Regions from separate parts of the Isoptericola sp. GX10416 genome, predicted to be linked through region 2. Evidence: riboswitches for the same ligand, from Rfam matches in the RefSeq annotation. Region 2 holds a riboswitch; each other region holds the start of a gene.

Region 1 (5,345 bases), on a different contig from region 2:
GAAGGCCGAGCAGGCCGCCCGCAAGGTCGAGGCCGAGGCCGCGCACCAGGCGGCGGACCGCGCCGCCCGGCAGTAGGCCTCAGCCCGGCAGCACGTCAGCCCGGGAGGGTCTCAGCGCTGTCGGCCGATCGCCCGCACCGCCGAGCGTGGCAGCACCCGAAGGAGCGCCGAGGCGGCCTTGTAGCGGACCGACGGCGTGGAGATGACCACGCCGCGACGGACGTCCGCGAGCGCCTGCGCGACGACGAAGGGCGCGTCGAGCCAGGCGGCGTCGGGCATCTGACTCATCGAGAGCCCGGCACGGTCGTGGAACTCGGTGTGCGTGTAGCCGGGGGACAGCACGGTGGCGGTGACGCCGGAGCCCTGCAGCTCGACGGCGAGCCCTTCGGTGAAGGAACGCACGTAGGCCTTGGCGGCGGCGTACGTGCCGCCCGCGGTGAGGGCGGCGACCGAGCCGACGTTGAGGACGGCGCCACGCCCGCGGGTGGACATCTGCCCGACGGCGGCGTGGCTGAGCTGGACGACGGCGCGCACCATGACGTCGACGGCGTCCAGCTCCGTGCCGACGTCCCCGCCGACGAACCGTTGCGCGGTCGTGAACCCGGCGTTGTTGACGAGCAGGCCCACGGGGCGCCGCTCGTCGCCCGGCTCGTCCCCGGTGACGGCGAGCCGCTCGGCGACCCGGGCGACGTCGTCCGGGTCGGACAGGTCGGCGGGCAGGACCTCCACCTGGACCCCGGCGGCGGCGCGGATCTGCCCGGCCACCTGCTCGAGGCGCTCGGTGGTGCGCGCCACGAGCACGAGGTCGTGGCGTGCCGTGGCGAGCTGCCAGGCGAACTCCAGTCCGAGGCCGGCGGTGGCGCCGGTGACGAGCGCGGTTCCCATGAACGCACTCTATGGCCCTAGGGTGCGTGCGTGCGTATCGCCACGTGGAACGTCAACTCCCTGCGGACCCGGCTGGACCGCGTGCTGGCGTTCCTGGAGCGCTCGAGCATCGACGTGCTCGCGCTGCAGGAGACGAAGTGCCGCGACGACCAGCTCCCGGTGGCCCCGTTCGAGGCGGCCGGCTACGAGGTCGCGCACACGGGGTACCACCAGTGGAACGGTGTCGCGATGGTCTCCCGCGTGGGCCTGGAGGACGTCGCGACGTCGTTCGCCGACCAGCCGGCGTTCGGCAAGCCGGGCCAGGAGCCGCGGGTCGAGGCGCGCGCGATCGGCGCGACCTGTGGCGGCGTGCGGCTCTGGTCGCTCTACGTGCCGCACGGGCGTGCGCTGACGGACCCGCACTACGCGTACAAGCTCGCCTGGCTCGACGGGCTGCGCGCGGACGCCGCGGCGTGGCTGCAGGCCGACCCGAGGGCGCAGGTCGGCCTGCTTGGCGACTGGAACGTGATCCCTCGTGACACGGACGTGTGGGACGTGACCGCGTTCGAGGGGCACACGCACGTCTCCGCCCCGGAACGGGCGGCCTTCGCGGCGTTCGAGGAGGCCGGGTACACCGAGGTCACCCGCGAGCACCTGCCGGCCGAGCACACCTACACCTACTGGGACTACCAGCAGCTCGCGTTCCCGCGGAACCGCGGGATGCGCATCGACTTCGCCTACGCCTCGCCGGCGCTGCGCGACCGCGTCACGTCGGTGGCGATCGACCGGGACGAGCGGCGCGGCAAGGGCGCCAGCGACCATGTCCCGGTCGTGCTGGACCTCGCCGGTTGACCGCGGCGCCGGCAGATCGATCGACACGCTCTAGGTTGTTCCCATGACCGACGTTCCCGACCGCTCCGAGGACCCGCTGTTCGTCTCGCCCGGCCCGGGGCCGGCCGGGACGCCAGGCCCGGAGGGAACGCCGGGCCCGGAGGGGACGCCAGGCCCGGGGCACCGCGGGTCCGACGGCGGCACCCCGGCAGGCCGGTCCGCGGCGGTCCACCGGCCGGTCGTGCCCGAGGACCCGGCCGCGTACGGGGCGCGCTGGGGAGCTCCCGGCGGGCCGACGCCGGCCGACCGCGCCGCCGCCCGCCGTCGGGCACGGGTCTGGGTGTTCTCGGTGCTGGCCGTGGTGGTGCTGGTCGTGGCGGTGGCCGCGGGGGGTTCGTGGTGGGCGAACCGGGCGCACGACCGCGCGTGGGAGCCGGTGGCAGCCGACGTCGTCGAGCCGACCTCGGCTCACGCGGTCCAGCTCGTGCTGGGCTCGTGCGTGGCCGACGTCCCGGGCTCGACGTCGGTGGACACGGTCGAGGTGGTCCCGTGCCGGGACGAGCACACGGCGCAGGTGGTGGGGCGGCACGACTCGGCGGCCGACGAGGTGTGGCCGGGCACCGACGTCGTGGTGGCGCGTGCCGCACGCGGGTGCACCCCGGAGCTGCTCGGTGCGGGAGCGAGAGGCTCCGACGACGTGGCCGACCTGACCTGGGTGCTGTGGACTCCCAGCGAGGAGTCGTGGGCCGAGGGCGACCGAGCAGGTCTGTGCGTCGGCGTCTGGCCCGCTCCCCGGACGGGCAGCCTGCTCGAGTGAGCCGGTCCGGCGCGCCCTCACCCTGAGTTGTGAAGGTCTCGGCATGACCTGCGAGAACGGTGCCCCGCAGCCCTCGGATGGTGGCGCTCTCATCGGGCACTCGTGATATATCGGGCGTCGATCCGTCCCTGTGTGGCGAGAAATAGAGCGATTTGCCGTATCGAGGAGGAATGCGCCCGCCGACGCATTTCTTCACACCTTCTCCCCGAGTGGCCCCACAACCCATCGTTATCTGATTGTGATCTGCGAGGAACTCGCCGCTAGCGTGCCCGGGTCGCCCCATGTCCGGGGTGAACGGTCGGGCCGCAAGCCGAGTGCTGCCGGCGGCCCGACATCACCGAACCCACGGCAGCAGCGGGAGAACCACGTTCTTCGGGCGGACTCGTGCCGCCCTCGGGGTTAAGCCGTCTCACGACGGCGGGCCATCACTTCTCGGCCTCATCCGACAGCTCATCTCGCAGGCTGGAGAGGTCGCCATGTCAATGCACCACAGTGCTGCGCGCCCGCAGGGCGCCACCACCGCGCGCATGCCGCGCCTGCGACGCTCGACCGTCGCCATCGCCCTGTCCGCCGCGCTCGCCGGCGGCACCGTCGTCGCCGGAGCCGGGCAATCGTCGGCAGCGCCCTCGCCCTCCGCGGCGACCGTCTCGACGACACACCTGCCGACCGCCGGCCACGGCGTCATCACGGCCAAGAAGTCGAAGCCCGTCGTCAAGGCGTCGGTCTCGCGCAAGACCGCCAAGCAGGGCAAGGGCAAGACCCGCCCCAAGTTCACCGTGCAGGTCACGAAGGGCGGCGACGCCGTGAAGGGCCGCGTCCGGCTCTTCGTCGACGGCAAGAAGGTCAACGTCAAGAAGCTGAACAAGAACGGCATCGTGCGCATGAAGCCGCTCCTGAAGCGCTACGACGTGGGCAAGAACCGGATCCGCCTGACCGTGGTGCCCGCCAGGTCGACCGGGCTGGCCAAGGTCAAGAAGCACCGCACCATCACGCTCAAGGCGAAGCAGAGCCGCGGCGCCAAGGTCGTCAAGGTGGCCAACCGCTACGTCGGCCACCGCTACTCCTACGGCGGCACCAGCCCGTCGTCCGGGTTCGACTGCTCGGGCTTCACCTCGTACGTGTACAAGAAGGCGGTCGGCAAGAAGCTGCCGCGCACGACGTCCGCACAGAAGCGGGCCGGCAAGACGGTCTCGCGGTCCAAGGCCCGCCCCGGCGACATCGTCTACACCCCGGGTCACGTCTCCATCTACGCCGGCAACGGCAGGATCATCGAGTCGGCGCGTCCCGGCGTCGGCGTCGTGAAGCGCAAGATGTGGCAGAACAACCCGACGTTCATCCGCATCTGAACCGTCCGGACGGCACGTCAGGCTGGGCCCGCACTCCCCCGGAGTGCGGGCCCAGCCTGTTCTGCCGCGAGGCCTCCACCAAAAGTCGTAGCCCACGTTCCCCCTCCCGCCAGAAGCGACGACGGCGTCGCCCCGGCCAGTCTGGAGGCACCGCACCGCACCGGCGCGGACACACGAGAGGGGAACACGTGCCCGCCATACAGATCACCGGCCTGCGCAAGTCGTACGGAACGTTCGACGCCGTGCAGGGCGTCGACCTCACGGTCGAGAGCGGACGCGTCGTCGGGCTGCTCGGCCCGAACGGCGCGGGCAAGACCACGACGCTGCACGTCCTGCTCGGCCTCGCCGCGCCCACCGCCGGCGAGGCCCTCGTCCAGGGCCGCCGTCACAGCGACCTCGACGACCCCGCGCGGACCGTCGGCGCGCTCCTCGACGCCGGGGGTCTGCACCCCGGACGCACCGGCCGCGACCACCTGCGCATCCTCGCCCTGGCCGGCGGGATGCCGGCCCGCCGGGTCGACGACGTCCTGGAGATCGTCGGGATGACGCCCGCCGCCGACCGCCGCGTCCGCACCTACTCGCTGGGCATGCGGCAACGTCTGGGCCTCGCCGCGGCACTCCTCGGCGATCCCGGGATCCTCGTCCTCGACGAGCCCGCCAACGGCCTCGACCCGGCAGGTATGCGCTGGCTGCGCGAGATGCTGAGGTCCTTCGCCGACGGCGGTGGCGCCGTCCTGCTCGCCAGCCACGTCCTCGCCGAGGTCACCCAGGTGGCCGACGACGTCGTCGTGGTCGGCCAGGGCCGCGTCATCACCGCGGGCCCGCTCGACGAGCTCGTCCAGGACTCCTCCCTCGAGGACGTCTACCTCGACCTGACCGCCACCACCGCAGGAGTGCGCTGATGTTCCGTGCCGAGATGCTCAAGCTCCGTTCCACCCGCTCTCCCTGGGTCATCGGGATCGTCGCCGTCGCGGGCGCCGCGCTCGTCCAGGCCCTGACCATCCTGATGCCCCGTGTGCTCCAGGGCCTCGACGCGTTCGCGGCGTCCACCGGTTCCGCCGGGCCCTCGGCGGACCTGATGCCCGAGCTCGGCGCCCTGACCGACGTCGGCGACGCCACGGTCCAGCGCGGCATGCTCGACCTGCTCGGCAACGGCCCCTCGGGCACCGGCTCCGTCGGTGTCGTGACGCTCTGCCTGCTGATCCTGGGTGCGCTGGCGGGCACCACCGACTTCCGCACGGGCGGCATCGTCCCGACCGCTCTCGTGGTGCCCTCCCGCACCCGGATCCTGCTCGGCAAGGCGACCGCGACGGCGGTCGCAGCGCTGGTGATCGGCGTCGCGCTCGCACTCGTCTCAGCCCTCGGCCTCGCGACGGCCGTGCTGACCGCCCCGGGCGCCGAGCTGGCCGTCGGTGCCGATGAGATCCTCGGCATCTGGGCACGCGGCCTGGGCGTCCTCGTGGCGTTCACCTGGCTCGGCCTCGGCA
Region 2 (5,345 bases):
GCGTGGGATCCGGCGGCGGGGTACCGGTGCGCTCGGGCCAGTCCACCGTCCAGATGCCCACGACCAGCACGGCGAACGTCGCGGCACCCACCACCGCCGACACCTTGGTGCTGTGCATCATCGTCATCGGCATGAGGCCGGCCGGATTCATCATCAGCATGATCATGAACACGACCATGATCGCCATCTCGATGGTCATCATCAGGATCGTCAGCAGGCCGAGGTAGGCGAGGTCCATGACCAGCAGCATCCCGCCGGTCGCGAGGAAGGACGCCAACAGGCAGAACGTCGCACGGGCCATGGAGTCGACGACGAACACCAGGACGCCCGCGCATACCGCCGCGGCACCGAGGCCCGCCAGCAGGAGCAGCTCCGTCATCCGTAGAAACCTCCCAGGGTCAGCACCGCCGCGACGGCGCTCTGGACGATGACCAACGGCAGGACGACCACCCAGGCGACGTCGGCGAACCGCTCGGGACGCACCAGCGGTAGCCGTCGTCCGACGCCGACGAGCACGGCCATCACGGCCAGGGTCTTGAGCGCATACCACAGTGCACCGGGCAGGGCCGGCCCGTCCTCGGCCCCGAGGAACCAGGCCGCTGCGGTCGCGGACGCGACGCCGAGCAGGACGGCGCGTCCGAGGTCCACCAGCAGCCGGTCGAGCCCGGAGAGCTCGCTCAGGACGCCGCCGGCGACGTCTTGCGCGGCCGGCGCGCCGAACGGCCCCCAGAAGGTGAAGGCCGCCGCACCCAGGAGGAACACGACGAACGCCACCGGCATGGTCCACACGAACCAGGCGCCACCCGCCTGAGCGGCCACCACCTCGGTGGCACGCAACGATCCGGCCCCCACACCCACCGTGATGATCGCGAACATCAACGGCAGCTCGTAGGCGAGCCCCTGGGCGAGGAAGCGGTAGGCGCCCACCAGGGAGTACACCGCGTTGGGGCCCCAGCCCAGCAGCCACACGGCGACCCACAACAGTGCCTCGGCGGCGTTGAACCAAACCAGGTCCGCCGATGTCGAGACCACGCTGCGCCCGTCCCACGGGAGCACCGCGGCGGAGGTCAGCGCGAGCGTCGGCACGGCGGCGACGGCGACCGTGCGCAGCAAGGCGTCCGGAGCCAAGGTGGTGCGCCGCCGACCCAGCAACAGCCGCGTCCCTGCACGCACGGGTGCGGCCGCGTCCGGCCCGGGCCCGGCGCGGAACCCGGGGCGGAACCCGGGGCGGAACCCGGCGCGAGCCGCAGCGTCGAGCCCTGCGAAGAACAGTCCGAGCAGCAGCGCGCCGACCACCACGACGAGCCCGGCCCACACCGAGGTCCAGGTGGTCGGATCAGTCATGTCCGCCCCCGTGGTGGCCTCGTGCCGGCTCGACGTGCGCGGCGCCGTCCCCAGCGTCGTCGTGCGCCAGGGCGTGTCCCGGACCGACGACGACGCTCGCCACGGCGAGGCGGGCGCCGGCAAGCTCCGCACCCTGGAGTGTCGTTGCCAGCTCCTGCGGACCGACGACCGGGCTGCGCGCGTCCGGCGGAGGGCTCTCGCTCAGCACGTCGCACCAGCGGTGCAGGCACTCCGCGACGTCCGTCCCGGCCGGGGCCGGCACGCCGCGCAGCGACCAGGCCAACACCCGGGAACGCGCGAGCCGGCGCGCCGACCGAGCGGCGTGCGCCGCGGCTCCGGGCCGTTGCTCGCGGACCGCCGCGCGAGTCTCACGCCACCGCTGCAGGACGGGGGCGGGCCCGGTCAGCGTGAGCAGCCGGACCAGCGCGTCCAGCGCACACTGTTGCGGACCGGCTGTCCAGGGGTGCGCGTCGTCGGCCCAGCGCACCCCGACATCGGACAGCACGTCGCCCTGCATCGACGCCTCGACGACCAGACCGTCGGGCCACCCGGGCAACCAAGGGCCCAAGGTCACGTGCAACGTCTCAAGCTCGAGCCCGTCCCGGTCTGGCGCCGAGGACGCCATGGGCAGCCCGGCGACGTCCATGTCGTCGTGGTCGTGGCCCTCGCCGCTTGTGGGCCCCTCGTGATCGGCGTGTCGGTCGGTGTCCGCGTCCGGCCCCCGGCCCACCCACGGGTCTGCGGGCCCGGCGTCGGATCGTTGCGCCTCCCACGCCAGGAGGTGGCGAACCGCCGCGTCCAGGCGGGCGTCCAGGTCCGACGCCGTCGCGAGGTGTACGTGCGACCGTGGTGCCGGCACCTGGGCCCAGAGCACCTCCACGGCGGCCGCGAGCTCCGGCCCAGGGCTGCCCGCGACGACCAGCAGGTCGGCATCCGCAGGGGAACGCGCCAAGGGCCAGCCGCGGCGCAGCAGCACGGATTCGACGACGCTCCCGACCCCACGCCCGTCAGGCGCCACCACGACCAGCACATGAGGTCGCGCCAGAGCGAACCGGGCCACCCGCCCTCTCAGACCCATCGCAACGCGCCCTCCCGCCAGGCGTAGACGACACCGACCAGCAGGACCGCGAGGAACCCGAACATCTCGATCACGGACGTTGCCCCCGTCTGGGCGACCACCACCGCCCACGGGTACATGAAGATCATCTCCATGTCGAAGGCGAGGAACAGCACGCACAGGGCGTACCAGCGCACGTGGAACCGCGAGACGGCGTGCTGGGCTGGGAGGTTGCCCGACTCGAAAGGCAGGCTCATGGCGGGCGTCTGCGCGACGGCCAGCGCCATCGCAGCCACCCGCAGCCCGATCAGCACGAGCCCGATGCCCAGAGCCAGCCCACCCAGCGCGACCACAGGTGCCTCCCTCGCATCGGCACGTCACCTTCGGCTATGGCTCCCCACGATGCCGAGAACCGGATGTGTCAGCATCTCGGCAACCCCCGTGCCATTTGCGAGGCCGTGCTCATCCACGGCGCGGGCGCCGGCTCAGGGGGTTTGTGCCGCGACCGCGTCGACGAACTCCCAATGCCACGGCTCGTACTTCGAGCCGCCGGCCCTCGCCCAGTCGGGGTTGTCCCAGCCGGAGGTCTGCGCCTGGCCTGCGAGCCAGTCCCACCGCTCCCCGGCATAAGTCTCGGCGCACAGGTCGACCGCGAGGCCCCAGCCGTGGTTGGAGGTACCCGGCGTGGCTGCGAGGTAGCCCTTGGCCGCCTTGGTCGCGACCTGCTGGTCGTAGGACCGGTAGCCGTCCGAGATGCACATGGCCTCGCCGAACCTGGCGAGGTAGGCCTCATTCAGCTGGGCCAGCGACTGGGCTGCGTCCGCGCGCATCTGCGCCGCACCGTCCCAGGGCGAGCACAGCTGGTCGACAGGGACTTGACCGTTGGCCAACCCCTGCTGAACTGTGACGTCGCAGCCAGGGGGCATCGCCGCATCGCCAGACGCATCGTGGTTCTGAGGCTCGCCATGGTCGTGCTGCGGGGCTTCGTCCGGCTCCACCTGCGGCGGCGGGGTCGGCTCCGGTTCCGGAGCCGGCTCGATCTTGATCTTCGGTCGTTCCCCGGCCCTGGAGACCTTGGCGGACCGGTCGACAACGACCGGGGGAGCTGCGGCCACCGGCTTGCCCTTGCTGGCTTCCTGCGCCCGGGCGTCGGGCCCCTGCCCGAAAGCGTCGGCATGGGCGTCCCGGGACTCGCCGGTAGTGATCGCGAAGGCAGCCGTCGCAGCGACCATGGCGGCAACACCGAGGCCGCCGCCAAGGAGGCGGGCGCCGGCGAGCGCGCTCCGCGGGCGAGCCTCTGTATGGCGACCACGTCTCGTGCGGCTGCGGGTCGACTGAGCTCGACGAACCCGCCGGGACTCAACAGGACTCGTGTAGCCGTGCCTCATGCGAGGCCATCACAGAGCAGTCGGCCCCGGGCAGGCTTGAGATCGGCTACCGGACCAGCGCACAGGTAAACAGGCATCGACATCTCCTGGCGCCTGCGAGGTTAGCTGTCGGGTTCGGGTCGGAGACTGACCCGGCCAGCGAGATCGCTCGCATGGCTTCACCCCAAGGACGCCGACCTGCGGCGCCCGAAAGTGGTTCCCCCGTCCCTGCCGAACCTCGACGAGCACGCGACGGCGGCAGGGCTCGACGCCCGCCCGTGCACCCCACGATCGTGAGATGGACAGAACGTACCGGACGACGCACCGAATGTCACGGATAGATAACGAGGCCCGAGTCTGGCGACGGCTTCCGCCGAGATCCCGGATGCGCCTCCGGGTATGTGTGCTCGTGGCTGTGGTAGCCGCGATCACGGTGTCACCCGGCCTCCTGGCCAAGCACCGGATCCCAACTGGCACCCAGGTCACGGCTGGTGAGCAGGCCGGTGTCCGTGGCGATGAGGATCCATGGCTGGTTGCCGGGGCTGTCGTCGGGCACGTACGTCATGGCCTGGAACCCGCTGGGCGTGCTGCCGTGCTCGGTCCAGTCCTCGGAGCCGGGTGAGCCGGTCCAGACGACGCCCTGGGGGTCGATCCCGACCAAGGTCCCGCCCAGCCCGGCATCGACGAGTACGAGGCGTGGCGCATCCCGGTCCAGGGTGAAGGTCCGCCCACCGTCACGGCTCAACTGCAGTCCCGCGGGCGTGGCGGCGACGATGGTGTCCGGGGCGGCGCCCATGACGTGCACGTCGCGGGCCTCCACGGTCGCGCCAGGCGTCCAGCTCTGCCCGGAGTCATCGCTGATCAGCAGCCGTGAGGTAGCCGAGTCCAGACCGACGACGCGCACGGCGCCGCCACTGGTCGTCGCTGTGCTCAGCGCGTGGAAATCGACTTCACCGGTGAGGGAGACCTGCTCCCAGGTGGCGGCGCCGTCGGTGCTGCGCATCAGCCCGAGATTGGGCGACTTGAGGTCCGGATATTCCCCGGGAGCGGGGTGACCAGAGGCGTAGACGGTGCCATCGACAGCGAGGGTCATGCCCATCGTGTCCTGGCGACCCTCGCCGGCCCGCTCGAGCTGTCCGGGCTCGTCCCGGAACGGGTCGGTGATGGTCCAGACGCCGGTATGGGTCGCGATCAAGATGGTGTGGTCGGTCCTGGCGACCTGGACGTCGTGCACATGCCTGAAGTCAGGCAAGTCCTGGGTTGCCGGCGTCGTAGCGGTAGGCGTCGGTGGTGGGGTGGTGGTGCAGGCAGCCAACAGCAGCACGGCTGCCGCTGCTGCCCACCTGCTCCGCCGTCTCATCAGGGCAAAGTTCATCAAGGCAGTCCTTCGGCAAGAGCCCGCGGGGCGTGCGCCGTCATGCGCACCCCCACGGGCAGAGGGTCACATCGAGGCGAGTAGGTCTTCCATGGTGGAGATCTCCGCCTGCTGGGTCTCGACGATCTGCTGCGCCATCGCGACAGCGTCATCGTGTCGGCCCTCGTCCATCTGGACCTGCGCCATCTCGATGGCACCCTGG
Region 3 (5,345 bases), on a different contig from region 2:
CGCCGAACGTCGCGTGTTGGGCCCGCTCACGGACGAGAGACGCCGTCGCCACCTCCCAGAACGCCGTCGACCCCCCGTTGCCCAGCACGACCTCGTAGCCGTCGGGAAGGTCGAAGAGGTCCGCGAGGCCCGCGCGCACCCGGCGGACCAGGTCCTTCACGGCAGGCTGCCGGTGCGAGGTGCCGAGCACGGGCCGGGCCGGGTCCCCGGCCGCACCCAGAGCCATGACCTGAGCCGTGCGAACCTTCGACGGACCGGAGCCGAACCGGCCGTCCGACGGCAGCAGCGACGAGGGGATCTGCAGGGTCATGAGGGCTCCGTGGCTCGTGGTGTGTCCGTTCGCACGTGCGAGGACGTTCGAACGGTGACGTGTGCGAATAGACTAGGCCCGGGCCTCAAGACGGGAGTGGACGTGACCGACCTGATCGACACCACCGAGATGTACCTCAAGACGATCTACGAGCTCGGTGAGGAGGGCATCACGCCGCTCCGTGCACGGATCGCGGAGCGCCTCGGTCACTCGGGGCCCACGGTCTCGCAGACGATCGCGCGGATGGAGCGGGACGGCCTGGTGATCGTCACGGGCGACCGCCACCTCGAGCTCACGGACGACGGCAGGTCGAAGGCGACCCGCGTCATGCGCAAGCACCGGCTGGCGGAGCGGCTCCTCACCGACGTCATCAAGCTGGACTGGGAGCACGTCCACAACGAGGCGTGCCGCTGGGAGCACGTCATGAGCGACCTCGTCGAACGGCGCCTCGTCACACTCCTCGACCACCCGCACCACGACCCCTACGGCAACCCGATCCCGGGACTGTCCGAGCTGGGCGAGCAGTACGAGGACGTGCCGTTCCTCGACGGCGTGCAGTCGCTGCCGACCTTCCTGCGGGGCGGCTCCGACGAGGTGACGGTCGTGCTGCAGCGCATCGCCGAGCCCGTCCAGGTCGACGACGAGTTCCTCGCACGGCTGGCGAAGGTCGGGCTGCTGCCTGGCACGCGCGTCCAGGCGAGAGCGATCGGCGACTACTACGCCGTGCAGGCCTCGGGCGCCGACGAGGGCCTCGAGCTGCCCGAGGACCTCGCCAAGCACCTGTTCGTCGCGGCGCGCTGAACGCTTCGGGAGCCTCCTGCGGGGGCGCCCGGCGTGCCCGTGATCGGAACGTGACATCGCCAGCCGGGTCGGGTACGGTCGGACACGCTCGCGGGAGATTCCTCCGGCGAGTACCGGGACGGACGCCTAACCCTGCCGCCGTCCTGGTTTCCACGGATGACCGCTGGCAGGAGCGGGGGACCCACTTTCGGGCACCGGAGACGGTGTCCTTGGGGTGAAGTCGTCGAGAGCGCGAGTTCTCGGTGGCCGGGTGTTTTCTCCCACCCGAACCCGACAGCTGACCTCGTAGGCGACAAGGAGAGGTTGAACGTGACTGCTCGCACCACGCGTGGCAAGCACCGTGCCGCACGCCGTCCCGTGCTGGCTGCACCGTCCGCGGCTGCCGGCCGTCGGGCCGCCGTCGTCGCCACCGCCGGCGGCCTGCTCGTCTCGACCATCGGCGGCGCCACCGCGGCGCAGGCCGCTCCGGTCGACAACGACGCGGCGAACAAGCTCAGCACCGTCGACCTCGGCGCGCTGACCGACCAGGCTCGGACGGCCCTCGAGGCGGCCCCTGTGGTCACCGTGGACGCCGACGCCAAGGTCTCCGTCGAGAAGATCACGCCCAAGGTCGCCAAGGCGGCCGAGATCAAGGCGGCACCCGAGCCGGAGCCGGAGCCCGTCCGCGAGGTCGCGCCGTCCCGCTCGGGCGAGCGCACCGCCGTCGAGTCGAGCAGCAGCACCGAGTCGTCGTCGTCCTCCTCGACGGCAGACGCGCCGGCCTCGGCCAACGGGTCGAACATCATCTCGATCGCTTCGCGCTACGTGGGTGTCCCATACGTCTCCGGCGGCACGACGCCGTCCGGCTTCGACTGCTCCGGCTTCACCTCGTACGTCTATGCGCAGGCCGGTATCACGCTGTCCCGCTCCTCCTCGGAGCAGCGCTACGCAGGCACGGTCGTGTCGCGCGCGAACGCTCAGCCGGGTGACCTCATCTGGACCCCGGGCCACATCGGCATCTACGCCGGCGGCAACACCCAGATCGATGCCCCCCGTCCGGGCAAGACGATCCAGTTCCGCAACATCTGGCAGTCGAACCCCACGTTCATCCGCGTGGGCTGACACTCCCGCCACGCCGACCGAGACCCCATCGCGCATCTGCGCGGTGGGGTCTTGTCGCGTCCGGGGCTCCAGGGGGCGCAGGGCGCCCGTCGTCGCTCGTGCGGGGACGTGTCCGGGGAGCGTGAGCGCGGGCGTCTGCGGGGCGTCCAAGGGGTTCCGGAGGTGCGCTGCGGCCTGCGTCGCACATCACCGTGACCTAAACGTGACATGTCCGCTCGGATCCGCTACCGTTTCCACGTCCGGTAGAGCACTCTTCCGGATCCTGATCGGACGCCGAGTCCTGCCACCGGTCAGGGAACCAAGACCGCCGGCAGGAGCGGGGGACCCACTTCCGGGCATCGGAGACGGTGTCCTTGGGGTGAAGCCGCACAGTGCGCAAGTACCGTGCGGCCGGGTGATTTCTCCCACCCGAACCCGACAGCTGACCTCGTAGGCGACAGGAGAGGGAACACGTGAACGCACCATCCAGGACGCGCGGCAAGCACCGTGCCGCACGCCGTCCGATGCTGGCTGCGCCGTCCGCGGCTGCCGGCCGTCGGGCCGCCGTCGTGGCCACCGCTGGTGGCCTGCTCGTCTCGACCATCGGTGGCGCCACCGCAGCACAGGCCGCCCCGGTCGACAACGACGCGGCCAACAAGCTCAGCACCGTTGACCTCGGCGCGCTGACCGACCAGGCTCGCACGGCCCTCGAGGCGGCCCCCGTCGTCACCGTGGACGCCGAGGCCAAGGTCTCCGTCGAGAAGATCACGCCCAAGGTCGCCAAGGCGGCCGAGATCAAGGCGGCACCCGAGCCGGAGCCGGAGCCCGTCCGCGAGGTCGCGCCGTCCCGCTCGTCCGAGCGCACCGCCGTCGACACCAGCACGACGAGCGCCGACACCTCGGCTGCGAGCACTGAGTCCGCAGCGGCCCCCGCCGCGGACGGCTCGCGCGGCTCGCAGGTCGCCTCGATCGCCGCCCGGTACATCGGCACCAAGTACGTGGTCGGTGGCGCCTCGCCGTCCGGGTTCGACTGCTCGGGCCTGGTGACCTACGCCTACGCCCAGGTCGGCGTGACGTCGCTGCCGCGTTCGTCCAGCCAGATCCGTAGCTCGTCCGCCACCACCGTGGTGTCGCGCGCCGAGGCGCAGCCCGGTGACCTCATCTGGTCGCCCGGTCACATCTCGATCTACATCGGCAACGGCCAGCAGATCGAGGCCACGCGCCCGGGCGGATGGACGGTCCGCCAGAGCAGCCTGTGGCAGTCCAGCCCGGTGTTCCTGCGAGTCACCGGCTGAGGCTGCTGCCGAGCAGGACCCTCGACGCCCCGACGTTCCCCGTGGACGTCGGGGCGTCGTGCGTCCTCTTTGCTACACCTTGCGGGCGTCTTTCGTTACCCTTGAAGCAAGGTGGCTCCGGACGGTGAGGTCCGGACATGACGGGAGGCGCGACATGACACGTCCAGAGGTCGTCCTAGTGGGAGTCGACGGCTCGACCGCGAGCCTGCACGCCCTGGACTGGGCCGCGGCGTACGCCCAGCGGGTCGGATGGGGGCTGCACATCGTGTGCAGCTACTCGCTGCCCTCCTTCACGGCGGCGTCGCTCGACGGCGGATACGCGGCACTCGACGACACGGCGATCGCCGAAGGTGCCAAGGCAGTGCTCGCGGAGGCCGAGGCGCGGGTCGCACCGCTCGGCGTCCCGGTGCAGGGCACGGTCGCCACGGGGGACGCGGCGGGTGTGCTCGTCGAGATGTCGTCCGAGCACTCGCTCGCCGTGGTGGGCACCCGCGGCCGTGGCGGTTTCACGGAGCGTCTGCTCGGCACCGTGTCGTCGGCGCTGCCGGCGCACGCGCACTGCCCGACGGTCGTGGTCCCGCACCGTGAGGGTGCCGACGACCCGCGGCGCCGCGACGGTGACACCGTCCACGAGGTCAGCCGGATCGTCGTCGGCGTCGACGGTTCGCCGACGTCCGAGGTCGCACTGCGGTACGCCGTCGACCAGGCGAAGTCGTGGGATGCCGAGCTGGTCGCAGTCGCCGGCGTGCCGCTCGGGTCGGGCGCCGGGGTGCTCGCCTGGCTGCCGTCCCAGATCGATCACGAGCAGGTGCTCGCGGACGTGGAGGCGGGGCTGGACGTGATCGTCGACCAGATCCAGGCGGAGCATCCGGGCCTCACGATCAAGCGCCACGTGCTGGACGGGTCGGGGGCCGAGCTGCTCACCGAGTTCTCGTCGGCGGCCGACCTCGTCGTGGTCGGCTCACGAGGGCGTGGCGGCTTCCGCGGGCTGCTCCTCGGCTCGACCAGCCAGGCGGTGCTGCACCACTCCCAGTGCCCGGTGCTGGTCGTCACCCGTCGCTGCGACGAAGAGATGCAGGCCGACCCCGCCGCCTGACCCCCGTGATGTTGTGGGCGCGATTTCTGGCCTGATATGCCCCTTTTGGGGGCATCCACGGCCCAGAAATCGCGCCCACAATCGATGGTCGCCCGGGGCTGTGGATAGGCGACCTCGCCGAGGTGCCCGTTCTGGCACGGTCGGTGCATGTCGACGCCCGATCACAGAGCCGCCTCGCCCTTCTCCGTGCGATCAGCGATCGGCCGCGGTACCTCCGCCGAATCGCTGCGTATCGGCGACTCCTTGGTGGCTCCCTTTCACGGCGTCCGTGTCCCGGGCCCGCAGCACCAGGACTTCCTCACCCGCTGCCGCGCCCTCGCGACCGTGCTGGACGACTCCGTCGCCTTCAGCCACGGGACGGCACTGCGCCTGCTCGGCGTCGACGTGCCCTGGACGATCGCCCAGGACGACGCGCTGCACGTCATCTCGTCGAACCCCGCGGAACGTGCCCAGAGGCCCGGGGTCGTGGCACACCGGAGCAGGCAGGAGAGCCTCGACGTCGTGGACGTCGGCGGGTTGCGCGTGACGGCGCCGGCGCAGACCTTCGTCCATGTCGGTGTCGGTCTGCGACTCCCGGACGATGTCGTGGTGCTCGGTGACTCGTTCCTCCGGCGCAAGTGGATGCTCACCTCGGTGGCGGAGCTACAGCGCAAGGCCGAGGCGACCCGAAAGGTGAAGGGCATCGCGCAGGTGCGCGAACAGCTCTCGCGGGTCCGGCCGGGCACGGACTCGGTCATGGAGACGCGCACGCGTCTGCTTCTGA
Region 4 (5,345 bases), on a different contig from region 2:
TCACCCCCTGGAGCAGCACCCATGTGCGGAATCGTCGGCTACATCGGCCCCCAGCAGGCAGCGCCCGTCCTCGTCGAAGGGCTGACGCGCCTGGAGTACCGCGGCTACGACTCGGCCGGCATCGCCGTCCTCAACCCGCGCTCGAAGGCCAACCCGTCCCGCGTCGTCCGCGCGCAGGGCCGCGTGCGGGACCTCGAGGCCGCGCTGCCCGCGCGCCTCGCCGGCACCACCGGCATCGGCCATACCCGCTGGGCCACCCACGGCGAGCCCAGCGAGCGCAACGCCCACCCGCACACGTCGTTCGACGGCCGCGTCCACGTGGTCCACAACGGGATCATCGACAACTTCGCGACGCTGCGCAGCCGCCTGGCCGACGACGGCGTCGAGCTCACCTCCGACACCGACACCGAGGTGGTCGCCCACCTGGTGGCGCGCGAGCTCGCGACCGGCCTGAGCCTCGAGGACGCGGTGCGTGGCGCCGTCGGGCAGATCGTGGGCACCTACGCCCTCGCCGTGCTCGACGTCCAGACGCCCGAGCGCGTCGTGGTGGCGCGCAACGGCTCGCCGCTGCTGCTCGGCGTGGGCGACGGCGAGATGTTCGTCGCATCGGACCCGGCGGCGATCGTGCGGCACACCAGCCAGGTCGTGCTGCTGGACGACGGCGACTTCGCCACCGTCACCGCGGACGGCTTCCACAGCTTCACCGCCGGCGAGGAGCGGACGGCGCGTGCCGCCGTCACGATCGACCTCACCGTGGAGGAGCTGGAGCTCGGTGGGCACGACCACTTCATGCACAAGGAGATCCACGAGCAGCCGGAGTCGGTGGAGCGGATGCTCACCGGGCGCCTCGACGACCGCTTCGGCACCGCCAAGCTCGCCGGCCTCAACCTCGAGCCGCGGGACCTGCGCCGCTTCGAGCGCGTCAAGGTGCTGGGCTGCGGGTCCGCCTACTACGTCGGCCAGCTCGGGGCCTCGATGATCGAGGACCTGGCGCGCATCCCCGCCGACGCGGAGCCCGCCAGCGAGTTCCGCTACCGCAACCCCATCATCGAGCCGAGCACGCTCTACGTGGTGGTGAGCCAGTCCGGCGAGACGGCCGACACGCTCTTCGCCGTCCGCGAGGTGCAGCGCAAGGGCGGCACCGTCGTCGGCCTCGTCAACGCCGTGGGCTCGTCCATCGCGCGGGAGGTCGACGGCGGCATCTACCTGCACGCCGGACCCGAGGTCGCGGTGGCCTCCACCAAGGCGCTGACGCACATGTCGATCGGGTTCGCGCTGCTGGCGCTCACCCTCGGGCGCGTGCACGACCTGTCGTTCGCCGACGGCCGGCGCATCATCGCCGGGCTGCGGGCGATCCCCGGCCAGATCGCCGAGATCCTCGCCGGCGAGGAGTCGCTCGCCGCCGCGGCCAAGGAGCTCTCGACGGCGCCGAGCCTGTTCTTCGTCGGTCGCGTCCGGGGCTACCCGGTGGCGCGCGAGGGCGCCCAGAAGTTCAAGGAGATCACCTACCGGCACGCCGAGGCGTACCCGACGAGCGAGCTCAAGCACGGCCCCCTCGCTCTCATCAGCCCGGAGCTGCCCTCGGTCGCGATCATCCCGGACGACGACCTCGTCGAGCGGAACATCACCGCGGCCCAGGAGATCCGGGCGCGTGGCGGCGCTGTCGTCGCGATCACGCACCCGGGCGTCGAGCTCGGGAACGCGGCGACGGCGCGCATCGAGGTGCCGCGCAACGAGGTCGAGCTCGACCCGATCCTGCTGACCATCCCCACCCAGCTGCTCGGCTACCACGCGGCCGTGGCGCTGGGCGAGGACGTCGACCGGCCGCGCAACCTCGCGAAGTCCGTCACCGTGGAGTGACGCGACCCGTCACGCGGCGGGGGAGAACTCCCAGTGCCACGGCTCGTAGGGTCCCGCACCGCCCTGGCGTGCCCAGGCCGGGTTGGTCCACCCCGCCGCGGGGCCGTGCTCGGCGAGCCAGGCCCAGCGGTCGCCGGCGTACGACTCCGGGCAGATGTCGACCGCGAGGCCCCAGCCGTGGTTGGAGGTGCCCGGGGTGGCCGCGAGGCCGGGCTTCTGCCCCTTGAGCACCACCTGCTGGTCGTAGCTGCGGTAGCCGTCGGTGATGCACATCTGCTCGCCGAACTGCTCGGTGTACGCGTCGTTCAGCGCGGCGAGAGCGGTCGCGGCGTCGGCGCGCAGGAGCACGGCGCCGGCCCACGGCGCGCAGAGGTCGGCCGTGGAGAGGCGGCCGTTGCTGCCCTGCGGGTCGATGCTCGGGTCGCAGCCCGGCGGCGGGACCTGCTCGTCCGGCGCGGCCGGGGCGGGGTCGGCCGGCACGATCTCGATCGAGTCCCGGTCGACGCGGTCGCCGTCCCGGGACACCTTGGCCTCCCGGTCGACGACGATCGCGACGCCGGACCGGGCGGCCGTGCCGGACCTGGAGGCCGACCGGTCGGAGCGCTCGGCGACCGCCCGTTCGGCGGCGGCGAGGGCCGCGGGATCGAGGGTCGTGGTCCCGGTCCCCTCGGCGTTGGCCTCCTCCGGCAGGACGGCCGGGGCGACGACGGCGGACGCCGTGGCGAGCGCGAGGGCGAACCCGGCGCCGACCTTCCCGGGACGTGGTGCCAGTCGTGCCGCCGGTCGCGGGGTCGTGCGTGAAGCGCGGGAGGCGCGGGGCTGGGGCTCGGCGAAGTGCCGGCCACGGCGTGCGCGGGTGGAGCGGGTCATCGTCATCTCCTGGCGCCTTCGGGGTTAGCTGTCGGATTCGGGTCGGAGACTGACCCGGCCGCCGCGCGCTGCGCGGTCGGCTTCACCCCAAGGACGCCGTGGCGCCCGTCGTTGGTTCCCCCGCCCCGTGTCTGTTTCGGTCGACGACGCACGGTGACAGGGCTCGGCGCCCGTGCGACGTGCCTCGCGGCGTGGCGAGGCATGCAGAAACGTACCGCGCGGAGGCACCGATTGTCACGAACGCGTAACAGCATGTCCGGCGCTGGCATGATCGCGGGTGAGCCCGACGACGAAGGAGACCACGTGGCACCCTCCGAGACGACGACGGAACGTGCGGTCGGGGTGATGCTGCCCCGGGACCTGCCGGCCGGGGACGTCCTCGACTTCGCCCGGCGTGCCGACGCGCACGGCTTCGACGAGCTCTGGGTGGTCGAGGACCTCGGGTTCCGCGGGGGCACGGCGCAGGCGGCGGCGGTCCTCGCGGCGACCGAGCGGATCCGGGTGGGGGTCGGCGTCCTGCCCGCCGCAGCGCGGAACCCGGCGTTCACGGCGATGGAGGTCGCCACCCTGGGCCAGCTCTTCCCGGGCCGGGTCGACGTCGGCCTGGGGCACGGCATGCCGGGCTGGATGCGGTCCGCGGGGGCGTGGCCCAGCAGCCCGCTCACGCTGCTCGAGGAGCACCTGCGCGCTGTCCGCGCGCTGGTGCGGGGTGACGTCGTCGAGCTCGACGGGACCGCTCGCTACGTCGCGCTGGACGGCGTGCGGCTGGAACCCGCCGTCGTCCCCACGACGACCCCCCGCGTGCTGGCGGGCGTGCGGGGGCCGCGGTCCCTCGCGCTGGCCGGGCGGCAGGCGGACGGCACCGTCCTCGCGGAGCCGTGCGCCCCCGCGTACGTCCGGGCCGCGCTCGGCCACGTCGCCGCCGCGGGCCCGCACCGGGTCGTCACCTACGACGTCGCGGCGGTCGACGACGACGCGGCGCGTGCGCGGGACACGGCACGTCCCGGGCTGGAGTGGATCGGGGAGCCCGACTGGGACCCGCACGTCGCGCCGCTGCCGTTCGCCGAGGAGTTCCGGGCGCTGCGCCGCCGAGCGGGTTCGCGGGCAGAGTTCGTCCGGGACCTGCCGGACGAGTGGCTCGACGACCTCGCGCTGGCCGGGACGCCCGCGCAGGTGCAGGGCGGTGTCGCGGCCCGGTGGGACGCCGGGGCGTCCTGCGTGGTCATGATCCCCGTCGGCCCGGACCCGACGGCGGCTCTCGACGCGCTCGCACGGGTGCTCTGAGACCGGGCGTCGACGGGCCGGGGTCGCCTCAGCCCCGCCCCAGGACGCAGAAGTCGTTGCCCTCGATGTCCGCGAGGCAGACCCAGGGCACGTCGCCCTGGCCGACGTCGGCGTCCGTGGCGCCCAGCGACCGCAGCCGCTCCACCTCGGCGGCCTGGGAGTCGCCGGGGTACGGCAGCAGGTCCAGGTGCACGCGGGTCCAGGCGGTCTCCGCGGGCGTGCGGACCAGCTCCAGGTAGGGGCCGACGTCCTGGGGGGCGCGCAGCCGGGCGTGGTCGTCGGAGACCTCGTGGACCTTCCAGCCCGTCGCCTCGCCCCAGAACCGAGCCATGGCGCGCGGGTCGGCGCAGTGGACCACCACGGCGGCGATCGGGCCGGTGTCCTGGTAGAGCGGCCGCGGCTCCAGCACGCAGAACACGTTGCCCTCCGGGTCGGCGAGCACGGTCCACGGCACGTCGCCCTGGCCGATGTCCGCCGGCTGCGCCCCGAGGTCGCGCAACCGCGCGACGAGCTCCGCCTGGTGGGCCTGCGACGTCGTGGCGAGGTCGAGGTGCGCGCGGTACCGCACGGTCTCGGGGTCCGGGACCCGGACGACGTCGACGCAGACGGCGGAGGGGTCCGGCCAGTCGAAGCCCGGCGGCTCGACGTTGGCCACCCCGGGGCCCTCGCTGTCGAGGCTCCAGCCGAGCGCGTCGGCCCAGAACCGCCCGAGCGCCGCCTCGTCGCGGGCCTTGAAGTTCACCTGCACGAGCTGGAGTGCCATGGCGCCCGAGCCTACCCACGGAGGGCAGCGGTCGTCAGGGTGCGAGGCCCATCCGCGCCTGCCAGGATCGCGAAGAACGGGTGCCCGACGGCGCTGCACGCCGCGGCCGAGCAGGCGGGACGGCGGGAGCGAAGGAGAAGCATGAGTGCAGGAGCGAGCGGTGCGGCGACGTACGGCGTCCACTCCGAGGTGGGTCGGCTGCGCAAGGTCCTGGTGTGCTCGCCGGGGTTGGCGCACGAGCGGCTGACGCCGACGAACTCGGACGACCTGCTGTTCGACGACGTGATGTGGGTGGAGGCCGCCCAGCGTGACCACCAGGACTTCGTCGACGAGCTGACCGGCCGCGGCGTCGAGGTGGTCGAGCTCCACGACCTGCTCGCCCAGACCATGGCGCTGCCGGAGGCGCGGGCGTGGCTGCTGGACCGCAAGGTGGTGCCGAACCGCGTCGGGCTGGGCATGGTGGAGGGCACGCGCGCCTACCTCGACTCGCTGTCGCCGTCGGATCTGGCGCGGTCCCTGGTGGGCGGGCTGTCGACGACGGACCTGCCGGCGGACTACCGCACGGACT

The links. A riboswitch is a leader RNA that binds a small molecule or an ion and turns the genes downstream of it on or off. The one in region 2 is predicted to bind cyclic di-AMP.
Region 1: it holds a riboswitch for cyclic di-AMP, as region 2 does, so the genes downstream of both, ACWAT2_RS04855 (C40 family peptidase) here and ACWAT2_RS09030 (M15 family metallopeptidase) in region 2, are expected to answer to the same signal.
Region 3: it holds a riboswitch for cyclic di-AMP, as region 2 does, so the genes downstream of both, ACWAT2_RS12735 (C40 family peptidase) here and ACWAT2_RS09030 (M15 family metallopeptidase) in region 2, are expected to answer to the same signal.
Region 4: it holds a riboswitch for cyclic di-AMP, as region 2 does, so the genes downstream of both, ACWAT2_RS19000 (M15 family metallopeptidase) here and ACWAT2_RS09030 (M15 family metallopeptidase) in region 2, are expected to answer to the same signal.

The regions. Positions count from the first base shown of each region.
Region 1 is NZ_JBWPVO010000002.1:225,883-231,227, reverse strand. Features, by position in the region: gene ACWAT2_RS04875 (TetR/AcrR family transcriptional regulator) at 1-76, shown strand, start outside; gene ACWAT2_RS04870 (SDR family NAD(P)-dependent oxidoreductase) at 112-885, opposite strand; gene ACWAT2_RS04865 (exodeoxyribonuclease III) at 916-1,716, shown strand; gene ACWAT2_RS04860 (septum formation family protein) at 1,760-2,512, shown strand; cyclic di-AMP (ydaO/yuaA leader) riboswitch at 2,838-2,987, shown strand; gene ACWAT2_RS04855 (C40 family peptidase) at 2,989-3,858, shown strand; gene ACWAT2_RS04850 (ABC transporter ATP-binding protein) at 4,047-4,760, shown strand; gene ACWAT2_RS04845 (hypothetical protein) at 4,760-5,345, shown strand, end outside.
Region 2 is NZ_JBWPVO010000004.1:272,385-277,729, forward strand. Features, by position in the region: gene ACWAT2_RS09010 (NADH-quinone oxidoreductase subunit J) at 1-379, opposite strand, end outside; gene ACWAT2_RS09015 (complex I subunit 1 family protein) at 376-1,344, opposite strand; gene ACWAT2_RS09020 (hypothetical protein) at 1,337-2,404, opposite strand; gene ACWAT2_RS09025 (NADH-quinone oxidoreductase subunit A) at 2,413-2,754, opposite strand; gene ACWAT2_RS09030 (M15 family metallopeptidase) at 2,887-3,633, opposite strand; cyclic di-AMP (ydaO/yuaA leader) riboswitch at 3,866-4,022, opposite strand; gene ACWAT2_RS09035 (F510_1955 family glycosylhydrolase) at 4,205-5,143, opposite strand; gene ACWAT2_RS09040 (DUF305 domain-containing protein) at 5,210-5,345, opposite strand, start outside.
Region 3 is NZ_JBWPVO010000008.1:62,536-67,880, forward strand. Features, by position in the region: gene serC (phosphoserine transaminase) at 1-310, opposite strand, end outside; gene ACWAT2_RS12725 (iron-dependent transcriptional repressor DtxR) at 413-1,111, shown strand; cyclic di-AMP (ydaO/yuaA leader) riboswitch at 1,263-1,418, shown strand; gene ACWAT2_RS12730 (C40 family peptidase) at 1,421-2,212, shown strand; cyclic di-AMP (ydaO/yuaA leader) riboswitch at 2,474-2,664, shown strand; gene ACWAT2_RS12735 (C40 family peptidase) at 2,665-3,486, shown strand; gene ACWAT2_RS12740 (universal stress protein) at 3,641-4,582, shown strand; gene ACWAT2_RS12745 (DUF559 domain-containing protein) at 4,829-5,345, shown strand, end outside.
Region 4 is NZ_JBWPVO010000023.1:13,459-18,803, forward strand. Features, by position in the region: gene glmS (glutamine--fructose-6-phosphate transaminase (isomerizing)) at 22-1,860, shown strand; gene ACWAT2_RS19000 (M15 family metallopeptidase) at 1,870-2,730, opposite strand; cyclic di-AMP (ydaO/yuaA leader) riboswitch at 2,730-2,882, opposite strand; gene ACWAT2_RS19005 (LLM class flavin-dependent oxidoreductase) at 3,034-4,014, shown strand; gene ACWAT2_RS19010 (VOC family protein) at 4,043-4,777, opposite strand; gene ACWAT2_RS19015 (arginine deiminase) at 4,919-5,345, shown strand, end outside.